Regions from separate parts of the Marinomonas sp. A3A genome, predicted to be linked through region 3. Evidence: predicted binding sites of a transcription regulator. Region 3 holds the regulator's gene; each other region holds the start of a gene.
What was found. The regulator FliA, encoded in region 3, starts transcription of late flagellar genes. The targets are predictions, from matches to a motif close to CTAAAGTTNNNNNNNNNNCNGCCGATA.
Positions count from the first base shown of each region.

Region 1: CYL31_RS16530 (flagellin N-terminal helical domain-containing protein) is a predicted target of FliA. The motif match lies at 2,204-2,230, and genes of this name have one in related genera.
Region 2: flgK (flagellar hook-associated protein FlgK) is a predicted target of FliA. The motif match lies at 2,696-2,722, and genes of this name have one in related genera.

Region 1 covers NZ_CP025532.1:3,525,747-3,536,347, reverse strand. The annotation lists gene flgL (flagellar hook-associated protein FlgL) at 1-325, shown strand, start outside; gene CYL31_RS16535 (HD-GYP domain-containing protein) at 348-1,898, shown strand; gene CYL31_RS16530 (flagellin N-terminal helical domain-containing protein) at 2,312-3,196, shown strand; gene CYL31_RS16525 (hypothetical protein) at 5,038-5,187, shown strand; gene CYL31_RS16520 (flagellin N-terminal helical domain-containing protein) at 5,482-6,366, shown strand; gene CYL31_RS16515 (flagellar protein FlaG) at 6,431-6,853, shown strand; gene fliD (flagellar filament capping protein FliD) at 6,893-8,518, shown strand; gene fliS (flagellar export chaperone FliS) at 8,558-8,992, shown strand; gene CYL31_RS16500 (hypothetical protein) at 8,992-9,285, shown strand; gene CYL31_RS16495 (motility associated factor glycosyltransferase family protein) at 9,275-10,601, shown strand, end outside.
Region 2 covers NZ_CP025532.1:3,536,673-3,547,273, forward strand. The annotation lists gene flgL (flagellar hook-associated protein FlgL) at 1-661, opposite strand, end outside; gene flgK (flagellar hook-associated protein FlgK) at 665-2,641, opposite strand; gene flgJ (flagellar assembly peptidoglycan hydrolase FlgJ) at 2,751-3,737, opposite strand; gene CYL31_RS16555 (flagellar basal body P-ring protein FlgI) at 3,746-4,834, opposite strand; gene CYL31_RS16560 (flagellar basal body L-ring protein FlgH) at 4,884-5,735, opposite strand; gene flgG (flagellar basal-body rod protein FlgG) at 5,749-6,534, opposite strand; gene flgF (flagellar basal-body rod protein FlgF) at 6,597-7,340, opposite strand; gene CYL31_RS16575 (flagellar hook-basal body complex protein) at 7,480-9,177, opposite strand; gene CYL31_RS16580 (flagellar hook assembly protein FlgD) at 9,190-9,894, opposite strand; gene flgC (flagellar basal body rod protein FlgC) at 9,905-10,354, opposite strand; gene flgB (flagellar basal body rod protein FlgB) at 10,360-10,601, opposite strand, start outside.
Region 3 covers NZ_CP025532.1:3,386,173-3,396,773, reverse strand. The annotation lists gene flhA (flagellar biosynthesis protein FlhA) at 1-559, shown strand, start outside; gene flhF (flagellar biosynthesis GTPase FlhF) at 661-1,944, shown strand; gene CYL31_RS15885 (RNA polymerase sigma factor FliA) at 2,041-2,778, shown strand; gene CYL31_RS15880 (chemotaxis response regulator CheY) at 2,833-3,213, shown strand; gene CYL31_RS15875 (protein phosphatase CheZ) at 3,223-4,011, shown strand; gene CYL31_RS15870 (chemotaxis protein CheA) at 4,024-6,279, shown strand; gene CYL31_RS15865 (protein-glutamate methylesterase/protein-glutamine glutaminase) at 6,306-7,370, shown strand; gene CYL31_RS15860 (flagellar motor protein) at 7,370-8,107, shown strand; gene CYL31_RS15855 (OmpA family protein) at 8,100-8,918, shown strand; gene CYL31_RS15850 (ParA family protein) at 8,988-9,761, shown strand; gene CYL31_RS15845 (hypothetical protein) at 9,771-10,274, shown strand; gene CYL31_RS15840 (chemotaxis protein CheW) at 10,337-10,601, shown strand, end outside.

The DNA.
Region 1 (10,601 bases), 140 kb from region 3:
CGATTCCTTAGCGGTTTTGAAAGATCGTTATTCAACCCATGCTGAGCGTGAGCGAGCATTCTTTGAGGCCTCCAGTAGTATTAAGAATGCGCAACAAAAAGTGGGGGATGCTCGATCCTCCGTGGGTGCGCGTTTAAATGTGTTACGTGATCGATCGAGCTACAGTTTGGCAAATCAGCTGGCCAACGCAACCGCTCAAGATCGTATAGCTGGTTTGGATATGGCTGAAGCAGCTACGGAATTGTCAATGAAGGAGTCGGCGTTAACAGCTTCACAAAAGGTGTTTACTCGTATGAGTAATCTTTCCCTATTTAATAAGATGTAAGTTTTAGGGTATAAGGTAAAAGATGTCAGTATTTAAAATGGAGTCCTGTTTTGGGGCTGATATCAATGTTGGGTATTTCGATATGGATGAAATACTCAGTATCTTGGACATTAAAGATACAATTGTTGGCAGTAAGCGGGTTCAAAGCCTGATAAAAATGCACGGTCGAAAAGATCGCATTGTCGGTGTGGCTATGCGTCAAATAACCTTTGATGTGCTGCGTCCCACTTTAGATTCTGAGTTCCTTCCCTACGATCCTTACTTTTCTGACGACAAGCTATTAAACAGTCGACGTGAACGCTTATATGATGCTCAAGAGCGATTTCTTATTTTATGTATGTCTATTGCTAGTGGTCGCTCAGTAAGAAGCCTTAAAAAGCTTAATCCGGATTTAAACACAAAAGAGTTACGCAGTAAGCATGGTCGAAGCCAAAGTCTCTTTCGTTATTTTCGACAAGAATTAAACGAGCAAACCAGAGAATATATCCTGAGTTATAAAGCTCGAATGGATAAGAGTGGAGATCTAAATAAAGGCAGTGTACCGAATGGCTTGGGGCCAGCGGTCGACATTGAACAACAAGTGTCAAAATCTGCAGCGCTCAAAAAAGTTCCTATAGAAAGTAAATTTATTCCAACTGCATTTGATGATGAAACCACTACCGCGCTTAAAATATTTCAGGATGGATACTCTTTATTATCTACTCAGGTAGAGCGCTTTAAACACGGTGAGCAGTTAGAAATGTTGGAGCTTATGAAGTTCTGTCGTCGGCTTATTGAGTCTCATACCCGTAATAATTTTTCGCTCATGGCAATACGCCATATAAAAGATGCTTCAATTTATTTGGAGCAGCACGCTATGGGGATGGCTGTACTTGGTATTCACTTTGCCAAAGCAATGAAATTGTCGAATGCCTATGTAGAGGTGATTACGCTTGGTGCTCTATTGTTTGATTTGGGGCGTTTTCGTTTGCCTGCGGCAATGGTAGCAAAAACGACAAAAATGACGGATAGTGAGTTTGATTTATTTCGCAGGCATATTCAGTTTGGAGAGCAGATCTTGCAAAAATGCGATGGTGTGCCTAAGGCGGTATATCAAATGCTGTCTGATCATCATGAAAAAATTGATGGTTCTGGCTATCCTGCAGGTAAGCAGGATCAAGAAATTTCAGTCTATGGAAAGATTGCGGCAATCATTGATGCATATGATGCAATGACCTCAGAGCAGCCGCATAAACCTTCTATGGGCCCAATAAAGGCATGTCAGCAGATGAGCAAAGAGTCAGGTTTAGCATTCGATAAAAAACTGCTGATGGTCTTCTTAAAAAGCATTGGTAGTATTCCAGTTGGTTCTTGTGTTTCCCTATCTAACGGGCGTGTTGGGTTTGTTTTGACGCTGAATAAATCTTTTCAGCCTTCTTTGGTTCGTCAGGTTTATAGCGCTACGAATAAGGCGTTTGTTGAAGCTTCTGATATTGAGTTGAATAAATCTGCTAACTTGAGAACAGAGGTGAGAATAGAAAAAGAAGTAGATCCTCAAGCATATGGTTTGCAGTTTATTAACCACATTTCATAATTTTCACCGTTCACCGTTCACCGTTCACCGTTCACCGTTCACCGTTCACCGTTCACCGTTCACCGTTCACCGTTCACCGTTCACCGTTCACCGTTCACCGTTCACCGTTCACCATTAGGCAGATCTTTTGATGCCTACCTATATTTTGTATCCCTTCTGTTTTCCGGTTTTTTTTAGTCTTTTTCATGTTTTTTACTTTTATTCTTAAAGTTATTTACGTTGAGTTCGATAACTGTGAGTACCGCTTTTTTTGAGTTAGGAAGATGCAAAAAAATCAAAAAAAGTATAAAAAGTATAAAAAAATATTAAAGATCAGCGCGAATGTGTCGATAACTTTAATAAGAGACAAAAACCAAATAACTAATTAAATCAAAAGGTTGTCTCGTTTAAAAAATATTTTTAGGAGAGAAAAAATGGCTTTATATGTAAATACTAATGTGTCCTCGCTGAATGCTCAGCGACTACTTTCAAACTCTAGTCGTGACCTTGATACGGCATACCAACGCTTGTCATCTGGTCGTCGAATTAACAGCGCTGCAGATGACGCTGCAGGTCTTCAAATTTCAGATCGTTTGACCTCACAGATTAATGGTTTGAACCAATCTGTACGAAACGCGAACGATGGTATTTCTTTATCTCAAACAGCTGAAGGTGCCCTGGACGAAACGACAAGCATGCTACAACGTATGCGTACTCTATCTATTCAGGCAGCAAACGGATCAAATTCAGACAAAGACCGTGTCGCGCTACAGCAAGAAATGGCGCAATTGTCTAAAGAGATCAACCGTGTTGCGGAAACAACCACATTTGGTGGTGCGAACTTACTAGACGGTACTTACCAAGGTGTTTTCCAAGTTGGTGCCGACGCAAACCAAACGATCAGTTTTACTTTGGAGTTTGGTGGTCCAAATAATTCTATTGATTACCAAGCTAATAATGGTTTCACCATGTCCGGTTTGTCCAGCCAAGCTTCGGCTCAAGTTGACGAAGTTACTGCGTCTATTTCAACTATGGTGAATGCGCAAAGTATGATCGGTATTATTGATAGTATGATTTCTGCGGTAGATTTTAAACGAGCAGAGCTGGGTGCGGTACAAAACCGATTTAGTTCTACTATTACTAACTTGAGTAACATTTCTGAAAACGTATCTTCGGCTCGTGCTCGAGTTCGTGATGCCGACTTTGCTCAAGAGACGGCCAATCTGACTAGTACGCAAATTTTGCAGCAGGCGAGTAGTACCATTCTTGCTCAAGCAAATCAGCGTCCTCAGACTGCGCTTTCTTTATTAGGTAATTAATTTATACAAAATAGCGTGAGGTGAAGCCGCACTAGATTGCAGCTTTCGCAAATGATTCGAGTTTGTCTCGGAAAATAGGCTACTTCTCTCTCCTAGAGGTGCCTTTTATGCCGGGTGATTTTTTCACCCGGCTTTTTTTTGCCCAAATAGTGAGTTTTTGTGCGTTTTTTGATGCTTTTGGGTGGTTTAGGAGAGGGGATGTTTGGTGTTGAGGCTTATGCCGCAGGCGATTATTGAGCAAACAGATCGCGATATATATGTCGTTTTGCTCTTGACCGGCTTTGAGATGAGCTTTTTTGATGGAGTTCTTTTAAAAGTATAGATCATTCTTGATGAGTAATTTCAGTGATGAGTTTGTGCCTTAAATATATTGTTCAGTTTGCGAGAAGCTATAGATGATTTTGCTAGGTTTTCAGTGGTCAGGCTCGCATCTAAAAGTGAAGTATGCGGAATAGAGAAAGCTCTAGCGAATTGAAATGTGTCGAATGCATGTTGTGGCTATGCCGTATTTCGTTGTGTGTAAGGCTGTTGTGGTTGTATGAACAATGAATTTTTTATGGGCAGCGCAGCCGCGCCTTTTTTCACGGACTCGGGTTGCACGCTGAGCGCTTGGTTTTTGAGGAGTCAAGTTTGGTGACAGGTTGCTTATTCGTATTTTTGCATAGATTACTGCTGTGACTGTAGCACGGTCATTTGTTGATGAAAAAGTTAGGTTTCTGGCGCTATTTGTGTGGATGAATAACGGGCAGAATTTAGTTTTCCAGATGTTCCCGACGGCACAGCTGCGTCTTTTTTTTAGGATTTTGGCTGATTGTTGATTCTGAGGAGTCGAGCTTGGTAATAGGTTGCTTATCCGTATTTTTGCATGAGTTACTGCTGTGACTGTGGCGCGGCCATACATTGACACAAAAGTTAGATTTCTGACCCTATTTGTGTGGATGAATCGTGGGCGAAATTTTGTTTTTCGGGTTTCTTGATGGCACAGCTGCGTCTTTTTTTAGGGTTTTGGCTGATACGTTGGGTGTGTTGATTCTGAGGAGTCGAGTTTGGTAATAGGTCGCTTATCCGTATTTTTGCATAAGTTACTGCTGTGACTGTGACTGTGACTGTGGCGTGGCCATACATTGACACAAAAGTTAGATTTCTGACCCTATTTGTGTGGATGAATAACGGACGAAATTTTGTTTTTCGGGTTTCTTGATGGCACAGCTGCGTCTTTTTTTAGGGTTTTGGCTGATACGTTGAGTCTGTTTATTCTGAGGAGTCGAGTTTGGTGACAGGTCGTTTATTCGTATTTTTACATAGGCTACTGCTGTGGCTGCGATATGGCCACGCATTGACACAGGCGTTAGATTTCTGACGCGATTTGTGTGGATGAATAACGGGCGAAATTTCGTTTTTAGGGTTTTTTAATGGCACAGCTATGTCTTTTTTTTCGCGGTCTTGATTGGAGGTTGAGCCTGTTGATTCTGAGGCGTTGAGTTTGGTGGCAGGTTGCTTATTCGTATTTCTACATAGGCTACTGCTGTGGCTGCGATATGGCCACTCATTGACACAGCCGTTAGATTTCTGACGCTATTTGCGCGGATGAGACACGGGCGAAATTTCGCTTTTCGAATCCTTTTAACGGCGCAGCTGCGTCTTTTTTTCAGGGCTTTGGCTAATACATTGTGGGTTTTGATTCTGATGGCTAGCTTGGTGACAGATTGCTTATTTGTATTTTTGCATAGGATGTTGCCGTGAGCGTGGCATGGCCACTCGTTGGCGAAAAATCGGGGGCTGCCGGTATTTTTGTGGATGAAGAGTGGGCTGAATTTCTTTTTTAAGATGTTTCGAAAGGCATGGCCGAGTCTTTATTGATTTTTGAGCGAAACATAGACGACTTTGTCTTCAATAATGGTTTGAGTGGCAGTTTTTGTCTGTTTTTTAATGTGGTAGCCATTTCTTTGGTGATTGTTTGCCGTCTTGGTGAGTTGGAAGTGGAGACCTAGTGAAAGATCTTTGTCAGATTATTTACTTTTGGATCAGGTTTAAGGGATTTTAAGGCGTGTTTTTGGGGCTTTAAGGTAAAAAACACAGTGTTTTAAAAAAAAGTGTAAATAAATTTAATTGTTTTAAATTTATTTTAAAACAATTACTTAGGCATTTATTTGCCGCTATATAGGAGGTTATTTTCCGAAAAACGGAAAAATATTTCCTAAATTGACTAAAGGTTTTCAGATTCTTGTCGAAAACCTTATACGATCTGCTTTTTTGCAGGATTTAATAAAACCTAGGAGGCTATGATGGCTCTTTATGTAAATACGAATACTTCATCTTTAAGTGCACAGCGCCAGCTAATGGGCTCAGCTAAATCGTTGGATACTTCTTTCCAGCGTTTGTCTTCTGGTTTGCGTATTAACAGCGCGGCTGATGATTCGGCAGGTCTACTTATCTCTAACCGTTTAACTTCTCAGGTAAATGGTTTGAATCAGTCGGTTCGTAACGCCAATGATGGTATTTCTTTGTCTCAAACGGCAGAGGGTGCATTGGATGAAACAACAAACATGTTGCAGCGAATGCGTACGCTATCTATTCAGGCATCAAACGGTTCAAACTCAGATAAAGACCGTGCAGCACTACAGCAAGAAGTTAGTCAGCTATCTACTGAGATTAACCGTATCGCATCGGATACTACATTCGGTGGTGAAAACTTATTGGACGGTACTTACACTGGTATTTTCCAAGTAGGCGCGGACTCTAACCAAACTATTAGCTTTAACTTAACCGATGGTGGTATTAACAACACAATCGATTACGCTGGTAATGGTGGTTTCACTATGTCTGGTTTATCTAGTAATGCTACTACTGCTCAGGTTGATGTTGTAAGTGCTTCTGTATCTACAATGGCTAATGCTCAGAGCATGGTAGATGTACTAGATACTATGATTTCTGCAGTTGACTCAAAACGTGCTGAGTTGGGTGCGGTGCAAAACCGTTTTGGTTCTACAATTACTAACTTGAGTAATATTTCTGAAAACGTAGCCTCTGCTCGTTCTCGTGTACGTGATGCTGATTTCGCAGAAGAAACTGCTAAGCTAACAAGTTCTCAAATTCTTCAGCAAGCAAGTTCATCTATTTTGGCTCAAGCAAACCAACGTCCACAAACTGCTTTGTCTCTATTAGGCTAAGCATTATTGGTAGCGGAAAGCTGGGACCTAGTCCCGGCTTTTGTCTATTTGGGGGAACTCTGATATGTCTATTAATGCCAGTGATTTTTCTAAGCAGGGTCTCAATTACTCTTTAAAGCCAGAACAGCGTGCCGCAGAAGATTTTGCCGCATTACGCCAAGCAAATGCTAAAGTTGTACAAAATACAGCCGATACGAGCAGAGCAGATAAAGATAATCGAAACTCTCAATTTTCAAATTCTTCTGCAAAGGTAGAGCCTCACGACGTCGAGATCATGAATCAAAAAATGTCTCAATTAAATGTGCATTTAACCTTTGAAATGACAGAAGACAGGGCGCAAAATATCGTAAAAGTGTTAGATCAGACAACGGGGGATGTGGTACGCCAAATCCCAACAGAAGAGTTTCTTAAAATGTCTGATAGAATAGACGCTATTATGAGCCAGCTAAGTGATATCAAGGGAACCTTGGTAAACAGTGAGGTTTGATTTAGATAACAGATAATGTAGGTGTCAGGAGATAAAGTTATGTCGGTAGGCTCATTAGGTGCAGGGTCTGGTATTGACCTAGAGTCCCTTGTTAAACAAATGGTGAGTGCTCAAAAAGACGCTAAAGTAAAACTTTATCAAGATAAAATTGATGGCTATGAGGCGGAGTTGTCTGCATTAGGCAAAGTTGGCTCAGCTATTGATACTTTTAAATCTTCTGTCAAAGCTCTAAATGATGATGAGCTTTTTACTGGGCGTGATGCAAAAATCGCCCAAACAGAAGGTGAAGAAGTTATTGCTATTACGACAGACAATACGGCCTCAAATGGCTCTTATTCTATTGATGTCAATCAGCTAGCAAAGGGCAGTCGAGTCATGTCGGCGCCTGGTACTTTTTCCTCTGCGGATGATGTTGTTGCTAAACAAGATTCGCGACTTACCTTTAAGGCTGGTAGCAACGAGTTTTCTATTACCGTTGATGCTGGTACGACTTTATCCGAACTTCGTAATCAAATTAATACATCAGAAGATAACTTTGGTGTGTCTGCTAATTTGGTTGATGATGGTAACGGTAATCTATTCTTCACAGCTACCTCTGCCATTCAGGGGGCTGCAAATACACTTAAAATTATCAATACTGCTGTTGTGAGAGATGAAAACGGCAATATTATTGATAATCCTATTGAGGACAGCTCAGACAAAACACTTGATGAGCTTCCTGCTGAAGATGTCGCCGACGGAAAAGATGAATTGGACTTGGCGGGAGATGATGTTGACTTTGCTAATGATGGACCGATTCCTGCCGATGAAGAAAAAGACATAGCAGATTCAGAGAGAGATTCTGCTTCTGTTGATGGCAAAGATTCAGATATTGCTGATAAAAAAGATACTTCTCCTACTGCAAAAAATGCAGTGCTTAGTTTAGACACCATTTCAACCGAAGGAATATCTGCTGGCCTTTATACGCCTTTAGGAGATGAGGCTCGTGATGCAATTATTACTGTAGATGGTATTCAAATTAGAAATGATACCAATACTTTTGATAATGCCGTTGCTGGTTTATCCATTGAAGCATTAGCGCTGACAGATAAAACTACAAAAGTAGACATCAGCTTTGACCAAAAGACAGTTCAGGAAACTATAGAAGAGTTTATTGCTTCTTATAATGATGTTGTTGGATTGCTGCAAGCTAGCTCAGATAGGGGCGCTGTTTTAAATGGTAATAGCATGGTCCGGAACTTGCAGTCCTCCCTATCTACCCAGTTAATGAGTAGTCATGGTGATTCTGGAACCTTTACTTCTATTTTCGATCTGGGTGTGAAAATGGATAACAAAGGTAAGCTTAGTTTTGACAACGCTAAGTTTGATAATGCCATGAAAAAAGGCTATAGCGATATCGCACCATTGATATCTGGTGATAACGGGTTGGCTCAGTCATTAGAAGATCTGCTTGATAACTATACCGGATCTGATGGAATGACAAATTCATTAAAGGATTCGGTTCGCCGGTCGATAGATAATACAGAAGGGACGTTAGAGGCTTATGAAGACCGTATGGTCAAATATGAAGATTCTCTACGGTCCAAGTTTACAAGTTTAGATTCTCGCCTTGCAAATATGAATGCTCAAGGTGGCTATTTAAATTCTGTATTGTCGAAAATGTAGCTGTTTTAAATTGTAATACACGTATTAATGGGGTTGTTTATGTACAAGAGTAAAGGGATCCAAGCCTACAGAAAGGACTCAATTAAGTCCGACTTAGCCTCGGCTGACCCTCATCGCGTCATTCAGCTCTTAATGCAAGGCGCGCTTGAAAAGCTAGCTTTAGGCAAAGGTTGTATCGAACGTTCAGACTGGGAAGGAAAAGCCGCAGCATTAACTCGCGCTAGTGAAATTATTAATGCGTTAAGAGACGCATTAGACCGTGACGTTAATCCAGAGCTTGTGGATAATCTTGAGTCACTTTACGAATACATGATAGTTCGTATCACTGAAGCCAGCATTGCTAAAGACACGAGTATCCTTGATCAAGTAATGGGTCTTATTTTGCAAATTAAAGGTGCTTGGGATCAAATATCTACAGCCGATAAGCAAGCTGCTTATGAAGGTCAGACTGAAGCTCGAGTTGGAGCAGTTTAATGTTTGATATGTCTCACTTAACTGAGTTGAGTGCCGCATTAGAACAAAGTGTTATTGATAAAGACGTAGAAAAAATACAGCTATTATGTGAAGAAAATGATGCCTTTATTCGCTCCATTCAACCGCTTTCTACGGCAAAGGATAATGAGCGAATAAAGCATTTCATATTGGTTCATCAATCCGCTATTCGGTTTATTCGTGATGTTCATGCGGAAATGCAAAAACAACTTTACCAAACTAATAAAACTCGTAAGAGTGTGAATAAGTACAAAGGCGTGAAAAATGCAGAATGAGGAAAATTTATCCTCTCTTGATCAGGCTGAAGCATTCGCTTCGCTGTTTGAAAGAGGTGCATCACGCCTCAAAGAGCATGATCAAGAGTTGACTGAACGATACCTAAGAAACATGACCGTGTTTTCTCAGATCATGCCTCACATATTTGAATCCTTTCAAGATTATCAGCCTAAAAAACGTCATATTTACATGGAAGAAAGCGGTGAGCTTAATCTTTACCGTGAAGATGTTGGTGTGCCACTTTTTTCTAAAAAACCAAGAGCTCAGTCTGCCGAAAGGGTAAACCGAGCCTTTATCAAGCCTAATAAAACGGTATTGAATTTAGAACGCACAGCCAATCATCCAAGTCGCCATGTGTACTATAGTAATAAAATACTAGATCAAGTTGAGTTGCAATCGGCAGGATTAGAGCCACAAAGCGGTTGGCCTGAATTTGTTGGGTCTGCAATATTGTTTGGGGTGGAGTTTGGTTATCAGCTTGAAATGATTCTTGCTGAGCGAGAGATAAAACACCTTTATCTGTATGAGTGTGATCTGGATTTTTTTTATTACTCATTGTTTGCCATTGAGTGGCAGAATATTTTAGAAATCTGTAACCGTGATGGCCGTACCATTCATTTCTTTTTAGGAGTGAGCCCAGAAGAATTTACCGAAAAATATCTTCGTCAGTTAGAAGAAAATGGTTTTTTCATGGCGCCAGAAACTTATCTTTATGTCGGTTATGGCAGCCCTGAAAATGATCTGGCGATTGATTATTTTAAAAAGCAGTATGCTCGTCAGGTGATGGGTTGGGGTTTTTTTGATGATGCTCTAATTGGTGTTGCACAAGGTTTGAAATCCTTGCCTAAAACCAAAGTCGCTCATTTTCAGAGTCGTGAAGCGTTACCTAAATGGGTGAGTAATATTCCTGTTTTCATTCTAGGGAATGGCCCATCTCTTGATCAAGGCATTGAGTTAGTCAAAGAAGTTCGAGATCAAGTTTTGCTAATTTGCTGTGGCTCAACCATTAATACCTTAAAAAAGTTAGGTGTGACGCCTGATATTCATGTAGATATTGAACGCCTTAAGCAAACGGTTGATAAGTTCCAGTTTTTAGATCAAGACTACTTAGATAAAATTTGGGCTTTGTCTGTAAACGTCATGCATCCAGGCTTGTTTGATTGCTTTAAACGCTCAGGCATGGCGATGAAACCAGGCGAAGCCATAACCTCTTTAATGTTAAGCCAAGCGCGGTCCCATGGTGATAGCAAAGAATACGTGCAGCTGAACTACTGTAATCCCGTGGTTGCTAACTTGGCATTGTCTTATGTTCATC
Region 2 (10,601 bases), 150 kb from region 3:
AATTTTGCGCCATGAACTCATCAAAGTCGCGCTGCTCGGCAACTTCTGCGGTAAATTTCACGTCACCAAGTAATACCTCTGAAGAAAAACTACGACTTGTCCAGACATCTTGAAACAATGCTTTACCAGAATCGGAAACAGGGATTTTCATATCCTCAGAGATTTGAGCGAATTTCTGTCCTTCATTGCCGACCCATTCATAGCGACCTTCGCCATTTATGACAAAAGGCGGTCCCATGGTATCAGTACCAGCAAAAATATAGTTACCGTCGGCACTTTTGGAATTCATTAACTCCGCCATAGTACCTGTAATCAAGCTAATTTCTTGGGCGATTGCGTCAAGGTCTTCTTGGGTGTTGATATCATTTTGCCCTTGGATAAATAATTTACGCACATCGTCCATAGCATCATTTAAGCTGTCTAAGGCGACCTCCTGATACTCCAGATGACCATTCGCCATGGTAATAGCTTCGTCAAACTGTTTAAGGCGATTATTATTACCTTCGTACATTAAGACTTGGCTAGCACCAACAGGATTATCACTCGGCTTTACTATGTCTGTTTGCGCACCGATTTTACCTTGGATATTCAGGATCTTATCGTTAGCCTTGCTAATAGCTCTGCTTGATTGATCATAAATTAAATTATTCGTAACACGCATAAATTACCTCATAATCCCTAACAACGTTTCAAACGTGGTACGGGCAGCAGTTACCACCTGCGCAGACGCGGAATAAGACTGCTGGTATTTCATTAAGTTGACAGCCTCTTCATCGAGACTGACTGCCGATAAACGATCTCGGCGCTTAATACTGTCATTCATTATGACTTCACTCGATTCAGCATGGCCCGCCGATTCAGCTGCTTTGGTACCAATATAGGAAACATAACCTGCAAACGCCTTGGTCAAGCTCGCTTTTCCCTCCACTAAATGGGAATTTTGTAGATTCACCAAGGCCAAACCATTAAAGTTATCGGACGGACCTATATTTTCTGTAGTGATGGAAAATTCATCTCCTTTTTGAGGCACAGAAGAAATAGAAACATCAAAGCCAGCCTCTTTTGCTAAACCAGCCTGCTCTAGCAAGTTGGAGTATTGCTGCACATTATCCACTTTAGCCAGCTCGACACCGGAAACATCACGTATCACATAAGAGTTGGGGGAGGTAAAGTAAATTTGGTGCGGTGCACTTGGGTATAAACTTCCATCCATTGCAAAAGCAGAAGAGTCATGACTCGTATTGGTGACCGCTGATAACGAAATTCTCGCATCGGATAAGTTATTTGAGCTTGTGGAAACCCCTACTGGAGCACTCAATGCCAAGGCATCGCCATTTTTGGCATTCATACTCAAACCGATCGCAGCTCCTGCGCTGGGAGAGAAACTAAACACATCATCTTCATCAAACTTACTTAAGTCAGCGACACGAAGATCTAAACCTAGTTCATCAATCTTATAATACCCTTTGCTGTCTGGAGTCATTGCAGTTAGATCAAATACAACAGACTGGCCCGCCGCCTTATCATTCAAGTCGTACTTAGTAATGGCAAAGCGATCATCATCCGTTCGAGTGAGCTTATAAGTATCGGTAGTAATTTTAGCGGACTCCCCACCAGAGACTTTTACTGAGATATTTGGCAACTTATCTATATTATCGCGAGTTGAAAAAATCTGAATAGGACGACGCTCAAATAAATCGATGCCAAATTCACCTTTTGCATCCAACCCTTTAGCATTTTGGGTATTCAAAGCATCAGACATCACAATAGCATGCTGCCCAAGAGTACGATCAGCTAATTCACCAAAACCAGAACGAAAATCTACTAAAGCACCAAGACTACCACCTAAGCCTTTGGTCTTTAGCGCAACATTATAATCACCAAAATTGACGACTAAATCGACTTTATTGGGACTAATCGCATTGGGTAGTGCTTTTAATTCGGTATGTTGTTGGTCCATAATCAAAGGCTGCCCACTCCCTAGTTGAACAGACATCAGTCCTTTTTCATCATACTGAACATCAATATCTATATATTTGGAGAGATCCTTGGCTAACAGTTCTTGCTGATCTCTTAGCTCATTAGCTGGCGATCTTGATAACCCTTCTTCACGCAAGACTTTGTCATTTAATTCTGAAATTTTGGAAGTGATCGCATTAATGTCTACTAATGATGTTTCCAACTGCTGATCAACCAAGTTTTCTTGATCCTCGATCATGCCCGATAGGGTCTTATATTGATTCACTAAGTTATTCAAACTGGAATGCGCCAACTCTCTTAATGAAGATGAAGTTGGATCGTTATTAGCGGCTTGAAGAGCACCAAAGGCTTTATCCAAATACCCAGTCAATGCAACACTGTCTTCCGCGAATAGACTGTCTGAAGCACTAAGTAACGAGCTATAGGTATCGTGATATGAATAATCAGACACGTCTGAACGTACTTGGGTACTAACAAACTTATCTACTAGTCGGGAGGTATCTTGAAGTACCACACCGCCCATAGGTGAAGTAACAGTATTAGTGCGCTGGCGGCTGTAACCTTCGGTATCCACATTGGCCGTATTTTGCCCAGTCGTATTAATACGGGCATTACTAGACAGTAGTCCAGACAAACCAATTGAATATAAATTTGAGCCCATAGCCCACACCCCTAGTACGTTTTTCAAAAATAACCTTGAGCTCTTCTTTAGCTCTATCGGCTATTAATGCAAGAACTTTACCAAAGCTGATAATTGAGTGATTTTATTATTACAAACCTTGAAACCACTGACTAGAAAGGATGTTGTCGATTTTTTCGGAGTACTTTGGATCTGTTGCGTAGCCGCCTTTTTGCAAAGAAGCGGCAAACATTGACGCGTCATCTCCAGCCTGCAAGGCATCTTTATACCGCTCACTAGAAGATAAGAAATCGGCATAATCATCAAAGCTTTGCGAAAAGGAATCATAAGCACGAAACGCTGCTTTTTCGCGCTTTGCCACGCCATCACGGAACTCTAAGGTATTCACAACCGCTCTATCGCCTTGCCAACGATTATCCGCTTTAATACCAAATAGATTAAAACTCGCTGCGCCATCTTCTTTGGCAATCGGATATTTCCCCCAACCAGTCTCTAATGCTGCCTGAGCCAATATTGCTTTGGGATTAACACCAAGTTTTTCAGCGACCTTCTGAGCATGTGGCCAAAGATTTTCAACAAACTCATCAGGCGAATTAAAAACAACAGAAACCGCTGAGGGGACGGAAGATACGCCAGTAGCGGAAATATTTTGGGCTTTTTGCTTAGCCTCTTGCTGGACTGATTGAATAAACTCTGTAGAAGCTCGATGAGCTAAAGCCTGAATTCGGACTAAATCTTGTTTGGCAACCTGATTTAAGAAATCAGTATCGCCTCGCTCTTTCGCCTCAGGTGAACTAATTCGACTTTGCTGTTGAGTTTGATACTGACGAATCAGGGCTTCGGATAAACCAATACCACCAGACTGCGCCATGCTCTGAGACATCTGCGAATCCATCATCTCTTGATATTGCTTAGTTTGAGCGCTAGAAAAAAGATCGCTGCCAATTGCTTCATTCGTGCTACGCATATTTTTCAGTAGCATATTAATAAAGATAGACTCAAACTGCTGCGCAACGTCTTTTAAGGCGGCATCGGGGTCTTTTTGCGCTTTGGTCTTTAAATCTGTAAGCGTAGAAAAGTCAGCAAAAAAATCTTGCTTTGGCGGCACTGAATTCATAACCAAACCTATATCACTACTAAGTCAGCGTTAATCGCACCGGCTTGCTTTAAGCCTTCCAAAATAGCCATAACATCGCCCGGCGCCGCACCAACCTGATTAACAGCACGAACAATATCATTAAGCGAAGCACCTGGATCAAACACAAACATATGACCACTATTCGGAGCGATCTCAATCCCTTCACGAGGCGATACAATCGTTTGACCACCAGTAACTATGCCATCTTTTCCTACAACTGGTGGCACATCTTTGATTGTCACCGTCAAACTACCATGAGTAATCGCGGCAGGAGACACTTTAACGTGTTGACCAATAATAATGGTTCCAGTACGAGAGTTAACCACGATGCGCGCACGCTCTTCAGCCACTTCAACATCTAGGTTTTCCAGAATCGACAAATAGGTAACACGCTGACTTGAATCTCTTGGTGCAGAAACTCTAATCGATGTCGCGTCAAGTGTCGTCGCGACACCAGGACCTAAAAGGTTATTGATTTTATCCGTCACTTGTTTCGCTGTTGTGAAATCTGGACGATTAAGGTTAAACGTCAAGGTATCCCCCGTATTAAAACTACTAGGCACGACACGCTCGACACTGGCACCATTTGGTATACGACCAACGGTAGGAACATTGCTTGTGGTTCGCGATCCATCTGCCCCATTCGCCCCCAAACCGCCAACAACCAAGTTGCCTTGAGCAATCGCATAAACCGCGCCATCGGCACCTTTTAATGTAGATAAAAGTAGCGTGCCACCACGTAGTGCACTCGCATTACCAATAGACGAAACAGTCACATCGATTTTTTGACCAGGCTTAGAAAAGGCCGGCAAGGTAGCCGTCAATGAAACTGCCGCAACGTTTTTAGACGTCGCATTGACACCTTCAGGCAAGGTCACCCCAAAACGAGACAGCATACTAGCAAAGCTCTGATTGGTAAAAGCGGTACTATCACCCGTCCCATTAAGGCCAATTACCAGACCATAACCAAACAATTGGTTTTCTCGGACGCCCTGAACACTAGCAATGTCCTTCAGACGCTCAGCCTGAACAGAAAAAGATAAAAAATATAAGACAATTAGCGCTATGTGCTTCATCGCGTCACCTATTAAGAGGTACAAACCTCTCAGCTGTTAGATCATTAAATTAATAAGGCATATCACTAGAATTAAGTAAACGACTCACCCAACCTTGCTCACTTCCTGCGGCAACATCTCCGGTTCCAGAATACGTAATTCTCGCATCGGCAACACGCTCAGATTCTACTGTATTGTTTGGCGAAATATCCTGTTTACGTACCACACCAGAGAAACGAATATATTCATCTCCTTGGTTTAAACGTAGCCACTTCTCTCCACGCACCGCCAATAGACCATTTGGATAGGCTCTGTAGACAGTCACAGAAATCGTTCCGCTTAAACTGTTATTTTGATTCGCTGATGCATTTCCAGTGAAATCCGTACCTTGCTGAGGAAGCGTGGTATCTACTTTCAATTCTTGGCCTAATACAGTCGGATTCTCAATCGTTGCCGAAGAGGATTTAGAAACAGTTGCCGCGTTAGCTTTCGTCGACGTCGTCGTTTCATTTAAATTAATGGTTAGAATATCCCCTACTTTACTAGCTTTCTGATCACCAAAAAATACATCTCCCATGCTAGTCTGATAAATACCGCCAGTTGGTGCTTGCGAAGGATTCATACCATTAGGATACACAGGTGCATAATAAGGGTCATCAGACTGAATAGATTGACTAATATTTGGTCCATTTAATGGGTCATTAGGATCTGGCACAAAACCTTTACGTGGAACATCTGGTGAAGACTCTGCCGGTGTTTCACTATCATCGCCAGCAACTGCATCAATGACCGCATCGGTTACTGCCGCTGCCGCACCAGCCGCTGCCGCATTGGCAACAGCTTGCTCATTAACATCCCAAGAGAGGCAGCCAGACAAACAAGCACTTAACAAAACCAAGAACGCAAATTTAATCTTCATCATATTCCACACGTTACTATAACTGCTGTATTGCAAAGCTCATCATGCCATCAGCGGATGCGATAACTTTTGAGTTCATTTCATAAGCACGCTGTGTCGTGATCATGTTGACAAGCTCTTCAATAGAATTGACATTGGAAGCCTCAAGCATCCCCTGAGCAATAGTACCTAATGAATCAGTGCCTGGCACTCCAACTATTGGCGGACCACTAGCATTCGTTTCAGTGAAAATATTTTGCCCTGCCGAATTCAATCCGGTTGGGTTAATAAAGCCTGCAATATTTATAGCCCCAACTTGCTGAGCATCCGCATCACCACTTTGTCGAACTGACACTATGCCGTCTTCTGCAATCATAATTTCGATAGCACCTGGGTCAATTTGGATACCAGGCTCAACCACCAAGCCGCCAGAAGTAACAAGCTGACCTTCACTATTAAGTTGAAGACTACCATCACGTGTATAAGCGATAGTACCGTCTGGCTGCAATACCTGTAAGAAGCCTTTACCTTGGATAGCAATATCAAGCTGCCTATCCGTCATATTGTAGTCGCCATTAGAAAAATCTTTTTGGGTCGCTCCTACTTTCACACCAGTACCTAATTGTAAACCTGATGGCAACTCAGCATTTTGCGCACTCAAGCCACCAGGTGCTCGTACTGTTTTGTACATTAGATCTTCAAATACCGCCCTATCTTTTTTAAATGCCGTTGTCGAAACGTTTGCCAAGTTGTTGGCAACGACGTTTAACTGCTTATCCATCGCACTCAAACCGGTTTTACTGACCCATAATGCTGAATTCATAAAAGCCTCTTAATTTATTCCGTTATTCTCTACGTTATTCTTGATGCAATTACAGGTCATGCTTAAGACGTACGCTGCAATATGCGAGCAGAAGAATCTGCATTTTCCCGAATTGAATCCATCATCTTCACGTTCATTTCGAAACGGCGTGATAAATTCATAATATGCGTCATCTCTTCAACTGCATTCACATTACTGCCTTCGATGAAACCACTTACTAGCTGGACATTTGGATCAACATCATAGGCTTGACCATCACGCGAATGAATCAAACCATCTTCTTCTTTGCGTAAATTTTGTTTATCAGGATTGACCAATTTAATTTGATTAAGCACAGCAATTTCGTTACCAGCCCCCCCCTGCGGAACAATAGAAATAGAACCGTCTGCAGTAATGTTAATGCTATCAGCAGGCGGCAAAAAAATAGGCCCGTCCACACCAGCAACAGGCAAACCCCGTCCTGTTACTAATTGCCCTGCGGCATTAATTTGAAAGTCACCAGCTCGAGTATAAGCCTCTTGACCACCTTCATCATAAACAGCAATAAAACCATCGCCAGCAACGGCAACATCCAAATTGCGACCAGTCTGTATCATGTCACCTTGCGTATAACGTGTGGCTGGATTCTCTGTCATCGCATAAACACGACTGGGATGATAGTCACCATATACTTGCATAGAACGAGCTTGTTCAAAATCCGAACGAAAGCCAGTTGTGCTGACGTTCGCTAGATTGTTAGCGTGTATGGTTTGAGCGTTCATAGTTTGTACACCACCGCTCATTGCTAAATATAAGGCCTTATCCACTACAATTCTCCCAGAAGAATTTACATAACTAAGGTAACTACTATCAAAAAACGTACCAACTTATAAAAACGATAAAAAAAGCAAAAAAAAGCCGAAACAGCGAAGCTGTTCCGGCATCAAATCTTCTCTCTCCAGAAAATTAGCGGAGGTTAATTATCGTCTGTGTAACAGTATTTTCTGTTTCTAATGTTTTACTGTTCGCTTGGTAATTACGCTGCGCCTCAATAAGCGCAACCAATTCAGACGTAAGATCAACGTTAGACTCTTCTAACGCGCCCCCTTGGATTTTGCCAAATGTTCCTGTGTTCGGACGGCCAATGTCAGCAGGACCGGACCCCTTACTTGCCAGCCATCCTGTGTGCCCAGACGGCACAAGACCGTCAGTACTATCAAATGTTGCCAAGGCAACCTGGCCAAGAGTTGCCGTTTGTTGGTTGGTGTAATTGGCCATTAAGAAGCCATCACTATCAAAAGAAACACCTTGCAACTCACCAGCAGAAAAACCGTTTTGCTCGAAGTTATCCGTATTATTTAACGCAAACTGCGTTGAGCCAGTTAAATCTAATGGCGTAACTTGACCTCGGTTTGTTGGATCTATCCCGTTAATCTCTAGTGTAATTGGCTGCGGAACTCCAAAAGGAGGAAGTCCCCGATAAGCCCCCATCAAATTACCAGCAGGATCAAAAGAGACAGTGGTATTTTTCTCTAAAAACCGCGTATCTTCGCCTGTAAAAGGATCCGTATAACTTTCCTTCCCATCCATTGTGACACGAAGCTCGTAAGTATTATCTTCCCCTTGTTTAATGAAGTAATACCCTAGTGTATGAGGCTCTCCCAATGAGTCAAAAGTCGTTCTGGTATTGCCGTAGTTGTAAGTATCAGGACTTAACGGGTCAAATACCTCACGAGCAACCGAGCTAGGCTCTCTCATTTCTTCGGGCGCAAGCGCTGAAGCAATAGCAACACCACCTATTGTTCCAGCAACCGCTAAAGGTGTTTTTGTTGCGGCAGCTATATCGGCTTCACCAGGCTCAGTTGCACCGAGATACAGGAGTTCAAACGGCTGCTCTTCTGTTCCGTCGCCATTATAATCCGTACCACCTTCAGCAGAGTTAAAAGTAGCGTAAGTTTCACCTAAGAACGCAGCACCATTATCATCAGTCAGATTTCCATCAACGGTGGCATTTACTTTATAGGTATTAGGCAACTCACTTTTTGAATAATAGTAGGTAACTATATGTGTTTTACCATTACCATCTGCAACGCCTTGAGTTTGGGTGAAATTATAAGTATCTGGATTTAATGGATCAAAGTCCGCCTTAATAAAGGCTGGAATATCATCATTCTCTGAATTCAAGTTTACTTTTAGTTCCATCGCAGTGGTTGGCTCTGGCGGAATTCGATCCGTTGGCACTTTTAGATCTTCTAAATTACCTCCCACAACACCATCAACAGCATTAAAACCCAAAACATTACTACCAGTATTTGTTACTAGAAAACCATTTTCATCGAGTTTAAAATTGCCTGCGCGGGTATAGGACTGAGCAATCCCTGAATCAAGAACAAAAAAACCACTGCCATCCACAGCAAGATCTAAGTTGTTGTCTGTGTAAGATATGTTGCCGGCAGAAAACTCTTGAGACACTTTACTCACGCTCACACCAGAACCAATATTGTTTCCACTTCCGGCACCAAGTACGCTGGTATTATAGAGGTCATCAAATTCAATACGTGACTTTTTAAAGCCCGTAGTATCGGCGTTGGCAATATTATTACCTGTAACACTTAAATAATCGGCAGAGGCTTTAATGCCAGATAATGCAGTATTGAATCCCATAATGCTCTCCAATCACCCTAATATTTCTAATTCGTTCGTAAGTTTGATTTTGCCGTGGTTTTCCACGTTTAAAACCGTGCCATTTTCACCATTTATGGTGACGCCTTGAATTCGCGTAGGAACCTGAGTACTCATCGCCGATATTTCACCTTGCTCATTGGTTGATGACGCGGCAAAACGATATTCACCAGGCGGCAAAACATTTCCGTCATCATCTAACTTATCCCACTTGTACTCACCCGTGCTAAGCGCGGCGGTACGAACAAGACGGTTATCCGCATCGTATATTTTTAATGTTGCAGCCTTAGAATTCTCAGGTATTACCGTTCTCAACTGAACAGCCTCAAGACCATCCGTCACTTTCACTTTACTACCGTCCATCAATACAGACTTACCCACCAAGGTAGAAGCACTAAGCGCCTGATTAGACGTAAGCGAAGTGGCCATGTTTTCTAATTGATCAGAGATACTAGTCAATCGCTCTAACGAACTAAATTGAGACATCTGCGCCACCATGTCGTTAGTGTCTTGCGGCGCGGTCGGATCCTGTCCTTTAAGCTGCTCTATATAAAGCTTCAAAAAGACATTTTGATCAGCAAGCGCCGCTTCGTCTTTCTGCACATCAGGCTTTTCAATACCAGCTTTTGTTTTAGCCGCTTCAGTCCCATATTGGGAAATCAACCCATTAAGACCTTTCGAGTCAGATATATTTGCCATCTGTCAGCTCCTATGACTGCCCAAGCGTGAGCATTTTCTGCATCATACTTTTGGCTGAGTTCATAATTTCTACGTTTGTCTGAAAAGAACGAGACGCTGACATCATATCTGCCATCTCTTCCATAGGATTTACGTTCGGATAAAACACGTAACCATCTTCATTTGCCATTGGGTGATCTGGTTCGTATCTAGGCTGTAAAGGTGCGTCTGACTCCACAATGCCATCTACTTTTACCCCAACACCAGCACCGGTATCATCTTTGTTTGCATTGTTCCAACCATATTCACGCATGCTGTCATTCATCATTTGCGAGAACACGGGCTTACGAGCTCGATAAGTCTGATCGGCTGAACTTGCTGCACTGTCAACGTTTGCCATGTTGCTAGCAATCGTATTCAAACGTATGGTTTGAGCACTCATTGCAGATCCAGAGATAGTAAAAATATTACTCAAAGACATCGTTATTAATTCCCAGTAAGCGCTTTTTTCATGCCGTTAATTTTTCGATCCAAGAACATAAAACTCGTATCAAACTGTAATGAGTTTTGAGCGTACTCAGCCTGCTCTCTTTGCATATCTACCGTATTACCATCCAAAGATGGCTGGTTAGCATTTCGGTACAACAACCCTTCTGGCTCACCAGAAAAACCTTCCCCAGAAATATGGCGCGAGTTCGTTCCAGCAAGCTGCAATTTTTTGCTTTCAC
Region 3 (10,601 bases):
GAAACAATATAATCCTAAATTGGCCGAAGAGTTAGTACCAAATACCATACCTTTAAGTGTTCTTCTTAAAGTATTGCAGAATTTATTGATAGAAGGTGTGCCTTTAAGGGATATGCGTACTATTGCTGAGTCGATTATGGGTGTGCAGCCAAAAACTCAGGACCCTATGATCCTTACAGCGGCAGTTCGAACGTCTTTGTCGCGTTTGATAATTCAGACATTGGCAGATGGTGTAGAAGAAATTCCTGTTTTAACGCTGGAACCGCAGCTAGAAAAAATGCTTATGCAGACGGTTCAGCAAAGTCAGCAGTCGGGCATTAAAAATGAAGAGGCGCTGATCTTAGAGCCGAAAATGGCTGAACAGTTGCAAGCTTCGTTACGTCAGTCTGCGGAGCAGCAAGAGGCGATGGGGAATACGCCTATTTTGATTGTGTCGGCTCCCATACGACCTATGTTGGCGCGTTTTATGCGTTATGGTATGGTGAATATGTCGGTACTTTCATATCAAGAAGTACCAGACCACAAACGCATTACTGTGGTGGGTGTTATTGGACAATAAGATCTAACTATTAACGTGATGGATTGTATCTATATTTATTGTGATCTTTCGGGTAAGCTATGGATTTGTAAGAAAAATAAACTGGAAGGATTAAGTTATTCATGCAAATTAGGCGGTTTCGAGCACCTGACATGCGGCAAGCGATACGGAAGGTTCGTGATGCTGTAGGCCCTGATGCGGTCATTTTGTCAAATCAACGCCTGCCTACAGGTGAGATAGAGATAGTCGCTGCTCTAGATTATGATGGATCCTTACCTTCTAGTATGACCTCTAAACGGTCGTCTGCGCCTCGTTCTGAGCAATATGCCGACCCCAGTGCCGACTATTTAGGGCGCATAGAGAGAGCGAAACAACAGGGTCCTGTACAAAATACTTCACCTACATATTCTGAAAAACGTCCTACATCACAGTTTGAAATGCCTCCCTTGTCAAGTGACAAAGAAGATCCCGCTGTTGAGGAGGCTTTATCTATTCGTAATAGCGAGAGTGCCAAACAGTTGCGAGATATGGAGCTCGAGCTGAAAAATGTTCGGGCTTTGCTTGAGCAGCGTCAGCAAAATGAAAGTCGAGTTGAGGCTAAGGAAAACGCAGTAGAATTGCGTGCTCGTGAAAAGTTAAAAGGCTTAGGTTTATCAGACTTTGTTGTGTCTAGGCTTATCGATGATATTGATTTAAAAGGTCGTGAAGATGACTGGAATCGCTTGCTTGCACATCTAGCGGACTACATACCTGTTCGCTCAAGTTCCTCTGAGCTGAAAGGTTGTATTGCATTTATGGGCCCTACCGGAGTTGGAAAGACAACAACTATTGGTAAAATTGCTGCCCAGCATGTTTTGAAGCATGGTTCTGAAGGTGTTGTTTTAATTACCACAGATACTTACCGAATTGCTGCGCATGAACAATTACGAACTTTTGGTCGTATTTTAAATGTACCTGTTGAAGTGGTGAATGAGTATTCAGATTTAAATGAAGTATTGTCAAAATATGCTAATTACTCTTTAGTGCTTGTTGATACTGCAGGTATGAATCCAAGGGATTCAAATCTAGAGCGACAACTTTTAATGATGAAGCGTGCTCGGGCAAGTCTTAAAAAACTGCTAGTATTACCTTGTACAAGCCAAAGGCAGGTTTTAAAAACTGTTGTCGATGTTTATTCTCAAGTTCAATTAGATGGTTGTGTTTTAAGTAAACTCGATGAATCTGCTTCACTTGGTGAAGCGATTAGTGTAGTTATTGAAGAAGGTCTTCCTGTTGTATATATCGCGGATGGTCAAAGAATTCCAGATGATATTGAGCCAGCTCGGGCGCATAACTTGATTAGTAGGGCAGTATATACTGCAGAGCATTATAGTCAGCTTTATGGGTCACTAAAGTATGGTAGTTAGTAAAATTTTGTTATTACTGAAAGCGTTGCGCCAAACTATGTAGTACAGTTAGTTAGCGCAACTAACTTAAATGGTAAAGGTTGCTTAGACTATTTTATGCAGACCAAAAACGGATATAACACATACTCTAAAAAAGCGACGCTTTCGATTGATGCGATTGTTGAGCAATATGGGTATTTGGTAAAAAAAATTGCTTACCATCTATTGGCGCGTTTGCCTGATAGTGTGGATGTAGATGATTTAATTCAAGCTGGCATGATGGGGCTGATTGAGGCGTATAAGCGTTTTGAATCTACTAAAGGTGCTAGCTTTGAAACTTATGCAGGCATTCGTATTCGCGGCTCCATTATGGATGAAGTGCGAAAAACCGATTGGGCACCTCGTTCTGTTAGGCGTAACGGTAGAGCGGTTGCTAATGCGATTAAAGAATTAGAAGCAAAGTTAGGCCGAGAGGTGTCCGATATGGAAGTGGCATCTCATATGAATATAAGCATGGATGAATATCATGAAATGATTCATTCATCCATGTCGACTCAGTTGTTTAGCTATGAAGAAATGCTAGACTCTGATACAAGTAATTTAGATAGTGTTGAATCTGAAGTAGAAAATGCACCTTATTCTTTAGTTGAAGAGGGTGGTTTTCAAAATCAATTGGCAAAAGAAATTGATGATTTACCGGAAAGAGAGAAGTTGGTTTTGTCTCTTTATTATAATGAAGAACTCAACTTGAAAGAAATTGGTGCTGTATTAGGTGTCAGTGAATCAAGAGTCAGTCAAATTCATAGTCAAGCGGCTATGCGATTGCGAGCTCGATTAAGTGATTGGCGAGATTAATTATGAGTTGTGGAATATTACCTTTGGGGTGTGGAGGTTGCATTGGATAAAAACATGAAGATCCTGATTGTTGATGATTTCTCGACAATGAGACGAATCATTAAAAACTTATTACGGGATTTAGGGTTTACCAATACAGTTGAAGCGGATGATGGAACAACTGCATTGCCTATACTTCAAGCTGGAACAATAGATTTTCTTGTGACCGATTGGAATATGCCCGGCATGACAGGTATTGAATTGCTTCGTGCAGTTCGTGCTGATGAAAAGTTGAAAAGCATTCCTGTTCTTATGGTAACGGCAGAAGCTAAACGTGACCAAATTATTGCTGCAGCTCAGGCTGGGGTAAACGGTTATGTAGTTAAGCCTTTCACCGCGGTGGCTCTCAAAGAAAAAATTGAGAAAATATTCGAACGAATAGACGCTGCTAAATAGGGAACTTAGATGTCAAATGTATTGGGATCTGGACTAGTGGAATTTGAAAACCTAGTAAAAGACGGTGCTGTAGAGCTTTTAAATCACATTGAAGTTGGTGATTTCAGTGGCGCTATTAAAATAATCCAAGAGTTAAGTGAAGCTCGTCATAAAAGCTTTTATAACGAAGTGGGTTTTTTAACTCGAAGTCTGCATGACGCCATTCGTGATTTTCAAATTGATTCAATGGACTTAGTTGTTGGTGAGGGCGGAAAAGATTCTGCAACTAAAATCACTGACGCCTCTGATCGACTGAACTATGTTATTGAAACGACTAGTGCGGCTGCCAATAAAACAATGGACATGGTGGACAGTAGTGTCCCTGTGGCCAGTGAGTTACAGAGTCAAGCAAGGGAATTGCGTAAAGACTGGAGTCGTTTAATTCAGAGAGACTTAACACCTCAAGAATTCAGAGACTTGTATAAGCGTATTGATGTCTTCTTGTCTTACGCAGATGACAGTGCCACTACCTTGCATTCAAACCTCAACACAATTCTTCTAGAGCAAGGTTATCAAGACCTAACAGGTCAAGTAATCGCTAGAGTGAATGATTTAATTCGAGATGTAGAAGAAAAACTTGTGCATCTCGTTGCTGTTGCTGGACGCGTTGATAGTATCTCGGGGATTGAACACCAAGAGAAAGAGTCTGAACACGATGACACTCGTGGACATGGCCCAGCTATTAATAAACAAAACAACCCTGAAGTACTGAATAGTCAAGACGAAGTAGACGACTTGCTATCAAGTCTTGGTTTCTAGAAGGAGCTGAGGATGAGTTTCGAGGTCGATGAAGAGATTCTACAAGATTTTTTGGTAGAAGCTGGTGAAATCCTAGAGCAGCTTTCCGAACAACTAGTAGATTTAGAGCAAAATCCAGATGATAAGCAACTGCTTAACGCGATATTTCGTGGTTTTCACACTGTAAAAGGTGGTGCTGGATTTTTACAATTAACTGCCTTGGTTGATTGTTGTCATTATGCTGAAAACGTTTTTGATATTTTAAGGAACGGTCAGCGTAAAATAGATTCTGATTTAATGGATATTGTTTTACAGGCTCTTGATGCTGTAAATGAAATGTTCGATGCTGTACGTGCAGGCGCTGAGCCAGAACGTGCTTCACCTGAGTTGATCGCAGCGCTCGCTGCATATGCAAAGGCTCCAACTGCAGAAGAACTTGCAGAGGCGGATGAAGATGAAGTCGAAGATGTCGCTGAAGAGCAAGATGATGCTGATGTTGAAGAAATTGAAGAGACCGTTTCTGTAGAAAATGAATCTGTCGATATTTCTGACGATGAGTTCGAATCTTTGCTTGATGCATTAGGCGATACTTCATCAGATAATGATGTTCCATCTAATAGTGGTGCCGATAAAAGCAGCACAGCGGCAAGAACAGACGATGAAATCACAGAAGATGAATTTGATGCATTATTGAATCAACTTCACGGCAGTGGTGCGCCTGGAATTAATGATGACCAAGCGGACAGTGCTACATCGGCTGATATTTCTTCAGACGAAATAACCGAAGATGAATTTGAAGAGCTTCTTGATAAACTTCATGGTGAAACGCCTACTTCAGGCAACAAAGAAGACAAATCTAAAGCAGATATCAGTGCTTCTTCTGGTGCAGAATCTGACTTGATTACTGACGATGAATTTGAATCCCTTTTAGATAGCCTGCAAGGTAAAGGTGGAGCTGAAAAGGTAGAAGTGCCAAAAGCTAAAACTGAGCCAAAAGCGGCATCGGCGAAGCCAAAAGCAGCACCTAAACCCGCAGCTAAGCCTGTTCCGAAGCCTGAACCTAAGGCTCCAGAGCCTGAAGCGGATAGTGCTAAAGAAAAAACAGCTAATTCGCCGGTTACTCAAGAAGCAACAGTTCGTGTTGATACTAAGCGTCTAGACGACATAATGAACATGGTTGGTGAGCTTGTGTTAGTTCGAAACCGACTTGTTCGATTGGGTCTTCAAAGTGAAGATGAGTCGATGGGTAAAGCGGTTGCTAACTTAGATGTGGTAACGGGCGATTTGCAAAACGCGGTAATGAAAACGCGTATGCAGCCTATCAAAAAAGTCTTCGGGCGCTTTCCACGAGTAGTTCGAGACCTTGCTCGTAATATGAAGAAAGAGGTTAACCTCATTCTTCGTGGTGAAGAGACAGATCTAGATAAAAATCTAGTTGAAGCTTTGGCCGATCCTTTAGTCCACTTAGTACGTAACTCTGTAGACCATGGTGTTGAAGCGCCAGATGTTCGAGAGGCTAGTGGTAAGCCTAGAATGGGCACGGTGATTCTATCTGCTGAGCAAGAAGGTGATCATATCTTATTGTCCATCGAAGACGATGGTGCTGGTATGGATCCTAGTTTGCTTCGTAGGAAGGCTGTTGAAAAAGGCTTGATGGATGCTGATGCTGCGGATCGGTTATCTGATGAAGAAGCGTTTAATTTAATCTTTGCACCAGGTTTCTCTACTAAGGTAGAAATTACAGATGTGTCTGGTCGTGGTGTTGGGATGGACGTTGTTAAAACGAAAATTTCACAGCTAAATGGTACATTGCAGATTAAATCAGTCCTAGGGCAAGGGTCTCGGTTTATTATTAAAGTGCCATTAACGCTAGCGATCATGCCAACTCTAATGGTGACTTTGTCAGACCAAGCGTTTGCTTTTCCTCTAGTGAGTGTTAATGAGATTTTTCATCTCAATTTGAAGAAAACTAACGTGGTTGATGGGCAGCAAGTTGTTGTTATTCGTGGCAAAACCTTACCTATATTCCATCTGAAGAATTGGCTAATTAAGGGTAATAATCGAGACGATTTACCTGCCGAAGCTCATGTTGTTGTTGTTCAAGTGGGTATGAGTGAAGTGGGTTTTGTTGTTGATCAATTGGTTGGTCAAGAAGAAGTGGTTATAAAACCGTTGGGTAAAATGTTGCAAGGTACTGCTGGTATGGCAGGCGCAACCATTACTGGTGATGGTCGTATTGCATTGATTCTGGATGTGCCTAGTATGCTTAAGAGTTATGCATCTAGGTAATACGTTGTTCATTTAGGGGATGTGATATGCCTGTTAAGGTGCTGGTGGTTGATGATTCTGGTTTCTTTCGACGTCGTCTGGTTGAGATATTTGAAGCTGATCCTAGACTAACCGTAGTTGGTACTGCAAATAATGGAAGAGAGGCGATAGATAAGGTTCAATCCCTATCGCCTGATGTTGTTACTATGGATTACGAGATGCCTGTGTTAGATGGTATCGCAGCCGTAGTTAACATTATGAAGCTTAAGCCAACGCCAGTGCTTATGTTCTCCTCGTTAACTCATGAGGGGGCAAAAGTTACTCTAGATGCTCTAGAGGCTGGTGCGGTTGATTTCATGCCGAAGAACTTTGAGGATATCTCTCGTGATTCGGCGGTAGTAAAGCGGGCATTGGTTGATCGTGTATTAGCGGTTGCTAGAACGCGCTTTGCTGGAGATAGAAAGCCTGTTGCTGCACTTGCTCCACGTGAGGCTCCCAAGCCTATCGTAACTGATCGCGGTGTTATTATTCCGCGTGTAAGGAAACGAGTTAGTCTTGTTGCCATTGGAACATCTACTGGTGGTCCAATGGCTTTGCAAGCTGTATTAAGTAAATTACCTAAGGACTTTGCAGCGCCTCTTGTATTAGTTCAGCATATGCCAGCAGCATTTACTGGTGCTTTTGCTGAACGACTAAACAATATCTGCCAGATTACAGTAAAAGAAGCGCAAGACGGTGATCGTTTACAAGCAGGTGTTGCTTTATTGGCTCCTGGTGGAAAGCAAATGATGATTGACCCTCGAAATGGCGGCTGTGTCCGTATTCTCGATGGGGATGAGCGTCTAAACTACAAACCTTCTGTAGATGTTACTTTTGGTTCAGCGTCAAAATGTTATCCAGGGAAAGTATTATCTGTTGTCATGACAGGAATGGGTGTTGATGGTCGCGAAGGTGCTCGTATGCTGAAGAGTTCAGGCTCAAGAGTCTGGATTCAAAGTGAAGAGTCTTGTGTGATTTACGGCATGCCAATGGCAGTGGAAAAAGCAAACCTAGCGGATGATATTATTGATTTAGAGCATATTGGTGAGCGCATTGCACGCGAGGTTGGCTAGTGGATTTTGTTACCTTAGCAGGACTATTAATTGCTTTCAGTTCAGTATTTCTAGCTAATTGGTTAGGAGGAGGAGAGGTAATCCTTCTCCTTAACTTGCCATCTGCCATTATCGTTATTGTTGGTAGTATCGGTGCCACATTAATTCAGAGTAGTATCCAAGAAGCGGCTCGTGCTCTTGTTTTGATTAAGTGGAGCCTTTTCCCACCTGTTTATGATTTTAACTCTGCCCGCGCCTTAATAAACAACCTTGCCCATAAAGCTAGAAGGTTATCCTTGCTTGCTTTAGAGTCAGATGTCGAAGTGTTGAATAATCGTTTTTCGAGCAGAGCTTTGCAAATGGCTATTGATGGCACTGATCCAGATTTACTGGCAGATCGACTTCATGATGACGCAGTTCGTATTTATGATAGGCGAATGAAAAGCGTCTCTTTCATTGAGTCTATCGGTGGGTATGCACCTACTTTAGGTATCATGGGCTCTGTACTAGGGTTAATTCAAGCAATGGCCAATTTAGATAGCCCAGAAGCATTGGGGCATGGTATTGCTGTTGCTTTTGTTTCTACTCTATACGGACAAGGTTTTGCTAATCTGGTTATATTTCCCATCGTTAAAAAATTAACGGGCTATGTTGATAAAGAACTTCTTTATCATCAACTGCTCATTGATGGTATTTGTGGTATTGCCACTGGTAAGCATCCATATAGATTAGAGTTAGAGCTTAATACTTATGAGTGATACTCCGCCTCGGGCATCTAAGCGTCGTCGAGTGGTAACTAAGTCGCCACGGTCTAGCGCTCAAGGTCGAGATAGATGGATTCTCTCATATGCTGATTTTATTACTCTATTATTCGCTTTTTTTGTAGCACTGTATTCCCTCTCATTAAAAAACTCAGGTGACGAACAGCGCTTGAAAGAAACGCTTCATGGTGTTTTTGATGCTGTTCAAAAGTCAATTAAACCTATCAATATTGGCGAACCGATTGTCGGAGAGCCAAAAGATATTGAAGTCGTTGAAACAAAGCCTATCCCTGCAGCTCCTCCGACAATAGAAGAAAGCAACTCTTCTGCTGTTTACGCATTATTAAGTCAGGTGGTAGAAAATCAATTTTCAGGGCTTCATGCATCAGGGCAAATATCTGTGACAGAGTCGGCTGACTGGGTAAGTTTAGAGCTAAAGTCTGGTTTATTGTTTGGCCAGGGAGAGTATGAGTTAACCAATGAAGCCGTCGCTTTATTAATACTAGTCGCTAACATTTTAAAAGCACATCCTTCGGTGATATTGGTTGAAGGTAATACGGATGATTTGCCAGTGAACTCAAGGCGTTTAGTGTCTAATTGGCATTTGTCTAGTTTGCGATCATCCTCTGTTGTCGATGAGTTGGTTTATAGAGGTGTGGATCCAAAAATGATCGCACCAATCGGCTTTTCTAGCGAACATCCTAAAGTAAGAAACACCAATGACTATGCTCGTCAACAAAATCGCCGTGTAATCTTACGAATTAGTAAGCGTGAGGCCGATAATCTCTATGATTACTTGTTTCAATAGCGTGTTACTGTATATGATTGCAAGGAATTCGTAAGCAAAATAACAGCATAGGGTATCAGGGGAGTCAGAGTGCACATTTGGGCAGTGGCGAATCAGAAAGGCGGCGTTGGCAAAACGACCACAGTAGTTTCTTTAGCAGGGTTGCTGGCTGATGCTGGTCATCGGGTATTAATGATTGATCTTGACCCACATGGTTCATTGACCAGTTATTTTCGCTTTGATCCAGACTCTATAGAAAAGAGTGCTTACAACCTGTTTCAGGCCACTGGTAAAATACCAGAAGATCTGCCTGCTTCTTTAATATTAGAAACAGGTCACCCTAATTTATCTTTGATGCCTGCATCGACAGCGCTGGCTACTTTGGAGCGGCATGCTCAGGCTCAAGGTGGTATGGGATTAGTTATTTCCAAAACACTAGCAATTTTGTGGGATGACTACGATTACGTGTTGATCGATAGTCCACCGGTACTGGGTGTGTTGATGATTAATGCGCTGGCGGCTTGTCAGCAACTAGTGATACCTGTACAAACTGAATTTTTAGCGATAAAAGGTTTAGAAAGAATGGTCAGAACATTGACTATGATAAACCGAGCAAGAAAACGTCCAGTACCATTTTTGATTGTGCCCACTCTTTTTGATCGCCGTACTCAGGCTTCTAATAAAAGCTTACGTAGTCTGAAAGATACTTATGAAGAGTTGGTGTGGCATTCGGTGATTCCAGTTGATACGAAGTTAAGAGATGCCAGTACCGCAGGTATTGCCCCTTCAGCGCTGGATCCTAATGCTCGAGGAATTAAGGCTTACGCAAGTCTGATGGATTCTTTGCTGAACCCAGCGGGATAGTAACAGTTTATGAAAGATACAAAGAGTAAAGAGCAGGCTCTAATAGGCCCTCAAATAGCGGTTCAACGCTATCTGGATGACTTATTGCAAGAAGCGACGTTAGAGCCGCCTGTAGAGCATTTAGATGAACTTGAGGCTACAGTAGATGAATCCGACTCATTCGTAGATTTAGAAGAGCCAGGTTTTGTAGATTCTGATTCGCTTGAATCTGAACAAGTTACTTCAGAAATAGGCTTGAGTGAAGAGGAGTTGTCTTCATTAGATGCTTCATTTAAAGATTTTGAAGAAGCAATATCGGCACAAGTTAATGGCTTGTCATCGGATTCTGAAGAGCACGATACTATTCAGCCAGAGCCAGAGCCAGAGCCAGAGCCAGAGCCAGAGCCAGAGCCAGAGCCAGAGCCAGAGCCAGAGCCAGAGCCAGAGCCAGAGCCAGACCAGAGCCAGAGCCAGAGCCAGAGCCAGAGCCAGAGCCAGAGCCAGAGCCAGAGCCAGAGCCAGAGCCAGAGCTAGAGCCAGTTAAGAAAATTTCGAGAACAGATCCTTTACCATGGGCGACAGGTAGATTTGAGTGTTTGCTCTTTTATGTCGGTGGTTTGAAACTTGCCGTACCACTGGTTGAATTAGGTGGCATTTTTCAAAGTGGAAAAGATAAATTAACGTCCATATTTGGCCAGCCAGATTGGTTTATGGGGGTTGCCAATGTTGGGGAATTTAACCTTCGTACAGTGGATACTGCACGTTGGATAATGCCAAACCACTATGAAGGCGAAATGAAAGATAACTTCAAATTCGTCATTCAGCTTGATCGTACGGATTGGGGTGTTGCTTGTGAGCGAG